DNA from 2 places in the Arthrobacter sp. 05T45 genome. Region 2 is predicted to be linked to the other one. Evidence: riboswitches for the same ligand, from Rfam matches in the RefSeq annotation. Region 2 holds a riboswitch; the other holds the start of a gene.
The links. A riboswitch is a leader RNA that binds a small molecule or an ion and turns the genes downstream of it on or off. The one in region 2 is predicted to bind glycine.

Region 1 (4,354 bases), on a different contig from region 2:
TGCAGCAACCGGGCCAACGCCCGGTCCGCCGCCGCCGTGAGGGATGCAGAAGGTCTTGTGCAGGTTCAGGTGCGAGACGTCACCGCCAAACTTGCCCGGCTGGGCCAGCCCGACCAGGGCGTTGAGGTTGGCGCCGTCGACGTAGACCTGGCCGCCGACGGCGTGGATCGCGTCGCAGACCTCGCGGACGTCGGCGTCGTACACCCCGTGGGTGGACGGGTAGGTGATCATGATGCAGGACAGCGCATCCTTGTGCAGCTCGATCTTGGCGGTCAGGTCCGCGTGGTCGATCGTGCCGTCCGAAGCCGTGGCCACGACCACGACCTTCATGCCGGCCAGCACGGCCGAGGCCGCGTTCGTGCCGTGCGCGGAGGCCGGGATCAGGCAGACGTTGCGCTGGGCATCGCCGCGGGAGTGGTGGTAGCCGCGGATGGCCAGCAGCCCGGCGAGCTCGCCCTGGGAGCCGGCGTTCGGCTGGATCGAGACCTGGTCGTATCCCGTGATTTCGGCGAGGTCAGCTTCGAGGCCGCTGACGAGTTCCCGCCAGCCCTCGGTCTGGGAGTCCGGGGCGAACGGGTGGATGGAGGCGAACTCCGGCCAGGAGATCGCTTCCATCTCGGCGGTGGCGTTCAGCTTCATGGTGCAGGAGCCCAGCGGGATCATGGTGCGGTCCAGGGCGAGGTCGCGGTCCGAGAGCTTGCGGATGTAGCGCAGCAGCTGGGTTTCGGAGCGGTGCGTGTTGAAGACCGGGTGCTGCAGGAAGTCGGAGGTGCGCAGCACCCTCCCGGGCAGCTCGAAGCCCTTGGCCTCCACCACCGGACCGGCGCCAAAGGCGACGACGACCGCGGAGAGGACCTCCGGCGTCGTGGTTTCATCGACGGACACGCCAACTGTGTCCGCGTCGATGAGCCGCAGGTTGATGCCACGGGCCTCGGCGGCGGCGATGACCTTGGCGGCCTTGCCGGGGACGCGTACCGTGAGGGTGTCGAAGAAGGACTCGCTCGCCAGTTCCCGGCCGGCGATCTTCAGCGTGGCGGCGAGGGCGCGGGTGTTGTTGTGGACGGTCTCGGCGATCGCCTTCAGTCCGTCCGGGCCGTGGTAGACGGCGTAGAACGAGGACACGATGGCCAGCAGTGCCTGCGCGGTGCAGATGTTGGACGTGGCCTTCTCGCGGCGGATGTGCTGCTCGCGGGTCTGCAGGGCCAGGCGGTACGCCGGGACGCCGGCGTTGTCTTTGGAGACGCCGACGATGCGGCCGGGGAGTGTGCGTTCCATGCCCTCGCGCACCGCCATGTACGCGGCGTGCGGGCCGCCGAAGAACAGCGGCACGCCCAGGCGCTGGGTGGAGCCGACGGCGATGTCCGCCCCCTGCTCGCCCGGAGGAGTGATCAGGGTCAGGGCAAGCAGATCCGCCGCCACGGTGACCAGTGCGCCGCGTTCTTTGGCCTCCGCGATCACGCCGGACTGGTCCCACGCCCGGCCGGAGACGCCCGGCTGCTGGAGGACGAGACCGTTGATGTCGCCGTCGGGCAGACCGGCGGAGAGGTCAGCGACCTGCACCTCGAAGCCCAGCGCCTCCGCTCGGCCCCTGACGATGGCAATGGTCTGCGGGAGGCAGTCGGCGTCGAGGACGGTCTTGGCCCCGGCAGCGGACTTGTTTTTGTTGGCGCGGCGCATGAGAAGCACGGCCTCGGCAACCGCGGTGGCCTCGTCCAGGAGGGACGCATTGGCGACCGGGAGCGCGGTGAGGTCCTGGACCATGGTCTGGAAGTTCAGCAGCGCCTCGAGGCGTCCCTGGGAGATTTCCGGCTGGTACGGGGTGTAGGCGGTGTACCAGGCGGGGGCTTCGAGGATGTTGCGACGGATCACCGGCGGGGTGACGGTGTCGTAGTAGCCCTGGCCGATCATCTGCACGGCCGTCTTGTTCTTGGAGGCGAGCTTGCGCAGTTCGGCCAGCACCTGGACTTCGCTGAGGGCGCTGTCCAGGGTGAGGGGCTTTTCCTGGCGGATTGAATCAGGGACCGCGTTGTCAACGAGGCCATCAACGCTGTCGTAGCCGACGGCCTTGAGCATGGTGTCGATGTCGGCCTGGCGGCGGGCGCCGATGTGGCGGTCTGCGAAGGTGGACGGGGACGATTGAACCGTCATGAGAGGAACTCCATAATTCAGGTGGCATCAAGACGCCACGATGATTCGGGTTCCTCCCCGCTCTGTATTGGACCTGAGAGTTTCCGTTTTGCCCTGCTGATAGCAGCGCGCCACTTGCACCGTCGGTGAGCCCGGTTGCCCGGACTGCTTTCCAGAGTTGCCTTGCCGCGGCGGTACGTGGGCCTGAGAGATTCCTGGGGAGGATTTGCTCCTACGGCGCCTGCTGAACGTACCGGCAGGACTCTCCCGCCGCAGATCATAAGCTGTGCCACTGGTCGGTGACACAGCTCACAATTTATCCGGTTCCCGGGCAGGATGCAAAATTTATTTTCAATTGCGTCGCTGTTCCCGCGGACGACGGCGGGAGCTCTTCGCCGTCGTCCGCTTGCGTGGGTGAGGCGCATGAGGGCCGTGACGTTGATCCGGAACACGCGGCCCCAGAGGTCGTCGTCCACCTCGTGGATCGGACCCAGGGGGTTAGTCCATTCGGTGTATTATTCTGGACGGATACTTTACTTTTCGTGCGCGTCCCTCCAGGGCGCTCATACGCAAGGAGCCTCCGTGAGCCTTTCGGATCAAGCGATGGAACAGGCAGCTCCCAGCAGACCACCAAGCCGGACTCCCGCCGGGGATGCCGCTTGGGGGTGGCTGATCGGGATCCTGGCAGGATTGCTCGGCTTGGGCCCTTGGCTGGTATCCGGCGCACAGCTCCCGTTGCAGAACTTGTGGGGCGCAGAGGTCGTTCCAGACCAGATGCCTATGTCGTTACTACCGCTAAGCCAGTACGAACTCACCACGATCGTGGCCCTCCTCACGGTAGGAGGTGCAGCGGCCGGACTCGCGGTCCGCATCTGGTCTCCCGCCCGACGACGACTGGTGACGTGGTGCGCGGCGGCCGGCGTTCTTGTGGTTCAGTTCACGGCGGCCGTCCAGTCCTTCACAGTGCTCGACGGCGGCTTGACGGGCGGAGCAATGGCGAGCCTCTACTTCGCCGGGCTGCTCGCGGGCGTGACCGCCTCCCTCGCTGCGGCCCTCGTGGCGCACCTGCTGCTCTGTTCGAGGTCACGGAGCCTGGCGGCATTGGGCGCCGGACTCATGGCAGTGCCGCTCGCTTCGTGGACGGTGGAGTGGGTTGTCGGCTTCGTTGGGCACATCAACGTCCCCGTCACAGTGCCGTCAATCGCTCACTGGATTCCCGCCATCCTCGTTGGTTGCGCCCTGGCATGGTGCGGCCTGCGTCCTGCGCGGCGGACCGCGGTGTGGGCCGTGAACCTTGCCCTGTTGTGGTTGGTTCCCGCCCTGTTCATCTCGGTCAACTACGTCCTGGGGACCCGTATCCTGGCTGGCGACCTGCAGGAGATGCTGTTAATGAGTCGGCAAATCCTGGCGGCAACACTTGGACCCGAGGGCGGAGCAGCTTCCAAAATCTTGCTGGCTCTGGTCATCGCGTTGGCAGGGCTGGGTGCCAAATCCATTGCCGCTCGCCGGCGGCAGGACGTGCCCACCTTCCCGTCCACTTAAAATCCGGACTCACCCGGGATGTGTGGAGGTCCTTGCACCAGCGGATCCGCTGGTGCAAGGACGGATTTGGTCCCGATCCAGCGGGCGACGGCGGGACCTCCCGCCGTCGCCCGCCGGCGCTGGGTGCCGCTCCCCTACAGCGCGGACCAGCCGCCGTCGGAGGCGAGGATGGCGCCGTTGATGTTGGTGCCGTCGTCGCTGAGCAGGAACGTGATGGACGCGGCGAGCTGCGCGGCGGTGGCGGGCGTGGGGACGGTGGCCTGCATCAGCGGGCCGAGGCGTTCGGCCGCGAGCTGGGACCCCCAGTTGGCCACGATGTTGGTGATGGTGGGGCCGGGGGCCACGGCGTTGAAGCGCAGGCCCTTCGGCCCGTACATCACGGCCGAGTTCTTGGTCAGGCCCACGACGGCGTGCTTGGACGCGGTGTAGGCGGCGCCGGCGGCGGACCCGCGCAGGCTGGCCTCGGAGGCGACGTTGACCACGGAGCCGGTCCCGGCGTCCAGCATCAGCGGCACCACCGCGCGGGTCAGGCGCATCAGGGCGGTGACGTTGATCCGGAAGACACGGCCCCAGGTGTCGTCGTCCACCTCGTGGATCGGGGCGAAGTTGTCCATGATCCCGGCAACGTTCGCCAGCGCGTCGATGCGTCCGCCGGCGGCAGCGACGACGGCGGCCACGGTCTCCT
Region 2 (4,354 bases):
ACTTGTCCTGCTTGAGCGTGTGGACCGGGAAGACGGCCTGCTCACGCGGGTACTCGCGGGTCCAGTCGGTGCTGATCACGGCAGCGGCGGTGTGCGGGGCGTTGCGCAGCGGGCTGTGCTCCACGGTGAAGTCGCCGTTGGCCACCTGGTCGATCTCGGCGCGGATGGCGACCATGGCCGTGATGAAGCGGTCGATCTCGCCCAGGTCCTCGGACTCGGTGGGCTCCACCATCAGGGTGCCGGCCACCGGGAACGCCAGGGTGGGGGCGTGGAAGCCGTAGTCGATCAGGCGCTTGGCCACGTCCTCGGCGGTCACGCCGGTCTTGGCCGTGAGTTCGCGCAGGTCCAGGATGCACTCGTGCGCCACCAGGCCGCCCTCGCCGGTGTAGAGCACCGGGAAGGAGTCGTTGAGGCGGGCCGCGATGTAGTTCGCCGCGAGCAGCGCGGACTTGGTCGCCTCGGTGAGGCCGCGGCCGCCCATCAGCTTCACGTAGGCCCAGGAGATCGGCAGCACGCCGGCCGAGCCGTAGCGGGAGGCGGAGATCGGGGTTCCGTCGGCGCCGTTGGCGGGATCAGCCGCGTTGCCGGGCATGAAGGGGGCGAGGTGCGCCTTGGCCGCGACCGGGCCGACGCCCGGGCCGCCGCCGCCGTGCGGGATGCAGAAGGTCTTGTGCAGGTTCAGGTGCGAGACGTCGCCGCCGAACATGCCGGGCTGGGCCAGCCCGACCAGGGCGTTGAGGTTGGCGCCGTCGATGTAGACCTGGCCGCCGGCGGCGTGGACCGCGTCGCAGACCTCGCGGACATCGGCGTCGTACACCCCGTGCGTGGACGGGTAGGTGATCATGATGCAGGACAGCGCGTCCTTGTGCAGCTCGATCTTGGCGGTCAGGTCCGCGTGGTCGATCGTGCCGTCCGAAGCCGTGGCCACGACCACGACCTTCATGCCGGCCAACACGGCCGAGGCCGCGTTCGTGCCGTGCGCGGAGGCCGGGATCAGGCAGATATTGCGCTGGGCATCGCCGCGGGAGAGGTGGTAGCCGCGGATCGCCAGCAGCCCGGCGAGCTCGCCCTGGGAACCGGCGTTGGGCTGGATCGAGACCTGGTCGTAGCCGGTGATCTCGGTCAGCTGGCCTTCGAGGTCCTCGATCAGTTCACGCCAGCCGGCGGTCTGGGATTCCGGGGCGAACGGGTGGATGGAGGCGAATTCCGGCCAGGAGATGGCCTCCATCTCGGCGGTGGCGTTCAGCTTCATGGTGCACGACCCCAGCGGGATCATGGTCCGGTCCAGAGCCAGGTCGCGGTCCGAGAGCTTGCGGATGTAGCGCAGCAGCTGGGTTTCGGAGCGGTGCGTGTTGAACACCGGGTGCTGCAGGTAGTCGGAGGTGCGCTCGACGGCGGGGTCCAGGCCGAACGCAGTGTCCGTGCCTGCAGCCGCGGCAGTCACGGACGCGCCGAACGCGGCAATGACGTCGGCGACGACGGCAACCGTCGTGGCCTCGTCGGCGGAGATGCCGACGGTGTCGGCGTCGATGGCGCGCAGGTTGACGCCCTTGGCGTCGGCTGCCGCGATGATCTCAGCTGCCCGGCCCGGCACGGAGACGGTGATGGTGTCGAAGAAGGAGGTGTGCAGCACGTCCAGGCCGGCGGCCTTCAGGGAGGCGGCGATGGTCTTGGCGTGGACGTGGACCGACTGGGCGATTGCCTTCAGCCCGTCCGGGCCGTGGTAGACGGCGTAGAAGGAAGCCACGATGGCCAGCAGGGCCTGGGCCGTGCAGATGTTGGACGTGGCCTTCTCGCGGCGGATATGCTGCTCGCGGGTCTGCAGGGCCAGGCGGTAGGCGGGAACGCCGGCGTTGTCCTTGGAGACACCCACGAGGCGGCCGGGCATGGAGCGCTCGAGCCCCTTCTGGACGGCCATGTAGGCAGCGTGCGGGCCGCCGAAGAACAGCGGCACGCCGAAGCGCTGGGCGGATCCGACGGCGATGTCAGCGCCCTGCTCGCCCGGAGACGTGATCAGGGTCAGGGAGAGGAGATCTGCCGCGACGGTGACGAGGGCGCCCCGTTCCTTGGCGTCGGCGATCACGGCGGTGTGGTCGAACACGCGGCCGGAGACGCCCGGCTGCTGCAGAACGACGCCGTTGATGACGCCGTCGGGCAGGCCCTTGGAGAGGTCGGCGACCTCGACCTCGAAGCCGAGGGCCTCGGCGCGGCCCTTGACGATCGCGATGGTCTGGGGCAGGCAGTCGGCGTCGAGGACGGTCTTGCCGTCGTGCGCCGTCTTGTTCTTATTCGCGCGGCGCATCATCAGCACGGCCTCGGCCACGGCGGTGGCTTCATCCAGCAGGGAGGCGTTGGCGATCGGCAGGCCGACGAGGTCCTGGACCATGGTCTGGAAGTTCAGCAGCGCCTCCAGCCGGCCCTGGGAGATCTCCGGCTGGTAGGGCGTGTACGCGGTGTACCAGGCCGGGGCTTCGAGGATGTTGCGGCGGATCACCGGCGGGGTGAGCGTGTCGTAGTAGCCCTGCCCGATCATCTGCACGGCGGTCTTGTTCTTCGACGCCAGCTTGCGCAGCTCGGCGAGGACTTCGACCTCGCTCAGGGCCGCGGCGAGCGCGAGGTCGGCGTCCTGGCGGATGTCCTTCGGAACGGCGGTGTCCACCAGGGCGTCGACGGTGTCGTAGCCGACAGCCTTCAGCATGGCGTCGACGTCGGCCTGGCGGCGCGCGCCGATATGCCGGTCAACGAAGGACGTGGAGGCTGGGGTAACAGTCACAAGGAACTCCATAACTCAGGCGGCGCAGGGTACGCCACATTGATTCGGGTTCCTCCCCGCTCTGTATTGGACCTGAGAGTTTCCGCGCAGCCCGCGTTTCAGGGCTCCGCTTGCACCGTCGGTGAGCACAGCATGTCCGGGACACGCCTGCTACTTTCCAGAGATGCCTTGCCGCGGCGGTACATGGGCCTGAGAGATTCCTGGGGAGGGTTTGCTCCTACGGCGCCTGCTTGTACCTACTTGCAGGACTCTCCCGCCGCAGATCAAAGGCGTATTTAATTAGGTGTTCAATCGGGGGTGACTACAGTCACAGCTCTCATTGTCCTATGCCGGGCGCGCGTCCGCAAACTCCCTCCCGGCGGCGGACCCAGGTTACGGGCCACGAGCCACCCGGCGGCGAATCCGGCGGCGCGAATTCGCCGGAAACGCCCGGAGTCGCCGCAACTTTCCGGCGTACTCGAACGCTTCCGGCGAATTCGGCGGCGAGTAGGGGGTCGGCGGGGAGTAGGGGGTCGGAGGGGATGGGTGTGGGCTTCAGCCGCGCAGGCGCTCGACGGCGGCCAGGAGGCTCTGGACGTCCGCCTCGACTTCCGGCGGCGGCCCGCCGGGACCCCGCGCCAGCATGGCGTTGAAGTACAGCCCGTCCCCCATGCACAGGACGGCCTTCGCCATGGCGGGCCCGACGTCGGCCGCCAGCAGTTCCAGCCAGCTCGCCTGGCCGGCGGCGAAGCGGCGGAGGGTTTCCCCGTGCGCCACCTCGGCGAGCCGCGTGGCCGCCACGAAGACCCGGTCCATGGGCGTGTCCGCCCACACCGAGGACTTGATGAAGTACGCCGCCGCCCCTTCCGGGGCTGCCGCCATGGCCGCAACATCGGCAGCCAGGAGCCGGTCCAGCCGTTCCAGCAGGACCGCGATCATGGCCTCTTTCGTCGGAAAATGGTAGAGCAGGCCGCCCTTGGAGACGCCGGCCCGGCGCGCGACGGCGTCCAGCGTCGCGGCGCGTTCACCGACTTCGATGAGCAGGGATTCGAAGGCATCGAGGACGGCCTCGCGGGCGACGGGTTTCCTGGGCATGCCTCCCATCATGCCTGTCCGCGCGCGCATTTCTTAACTGTACCGTCCAGACGGTACAGTTATCCTTATGAGCATTTCATCGATCACCGTAGCCACCAGCACTCCTGCGGCCACCGGGCCCCGGGCACCGTGGCGTGACTGGGTGGCGCTGGCCCTGCTGATGTTCCCCGTCCTGCTCGTGGCCGTGGACAACACCGCGCTCACGTTCGCCCTGCCGGCCATCGCCAGCAGCCTGACCGCCTCCGGCGTCGAACTGCTCTGGATCGTCGATGCCTATCCCCTGGTCCTGGCCGGACTCCTGGTCGCGATGGGTTCCCTGGGCGACAGGATCGGCCGGCGCCGGCTGCTGTTCGTGGGCAGCGCGGGCTTTGCCGCGGTGTCGGCCGTGACGGCGTTCGCGCCGAGTGCGGAATGGCTGATCGCCGGCCGCGCCGGGCTTGGCCTTTTCGGCGCCATGCTAATGCCGTCCACGCTGTCGCTGATCCGGAACATCTTTCCGCAGCCCAA

Region 1: linked by a shared signal. The riboswitch ahead of gcvP (aminomethyl-transferring glycine dehydrogenase) and the one ahead of gcvP (aminomethyl-transferring glycine dehydrogenase) in region 2 are both predicted to bind glycine.

Annotation. Positions count from the first base shown of each region.
Region 1 is NZ_JBFTKI010000042.1:5,085-9,438, forward strand. It holds gene gcvP (aminomethyl-transferring glycine dehydrogenase) at 1-2,148, opposite strand, end outside; glycine riboswitch at 2,201-2,308, opposite strand; glycine riboswitch at 2,310-2,407, opposite strand; gene AC1DGD_RS22030 (hypothetical protein) at 2,908-3,669, shown strand; partial or broken gene AC1DGD_RS22035 (SDR family NAD(P)-dependent oxidoreductase) at 3,804-4,354, opposite strand, start outside.
Region 2 is NZ_JBFTKI010000020.1:5,096-9,449, forward strand. It holds gene gcvP (aminomethyl-transferring glycine dehydrogenase) at 1-2,785, opposite strand, end outside; glycine riboswitch at 2,825-2,939, opposite strand; glycine riboswitch at 2,941-3,039, opposite strand; gene AC1DGD_RS16530 (TetR/AcrR family transcriptional regulator) at 3,308-3,847, opposite strand; gene AC1DGD_RS16535 (MFS transporter) at 3,915-4,354, shown strand, end outside.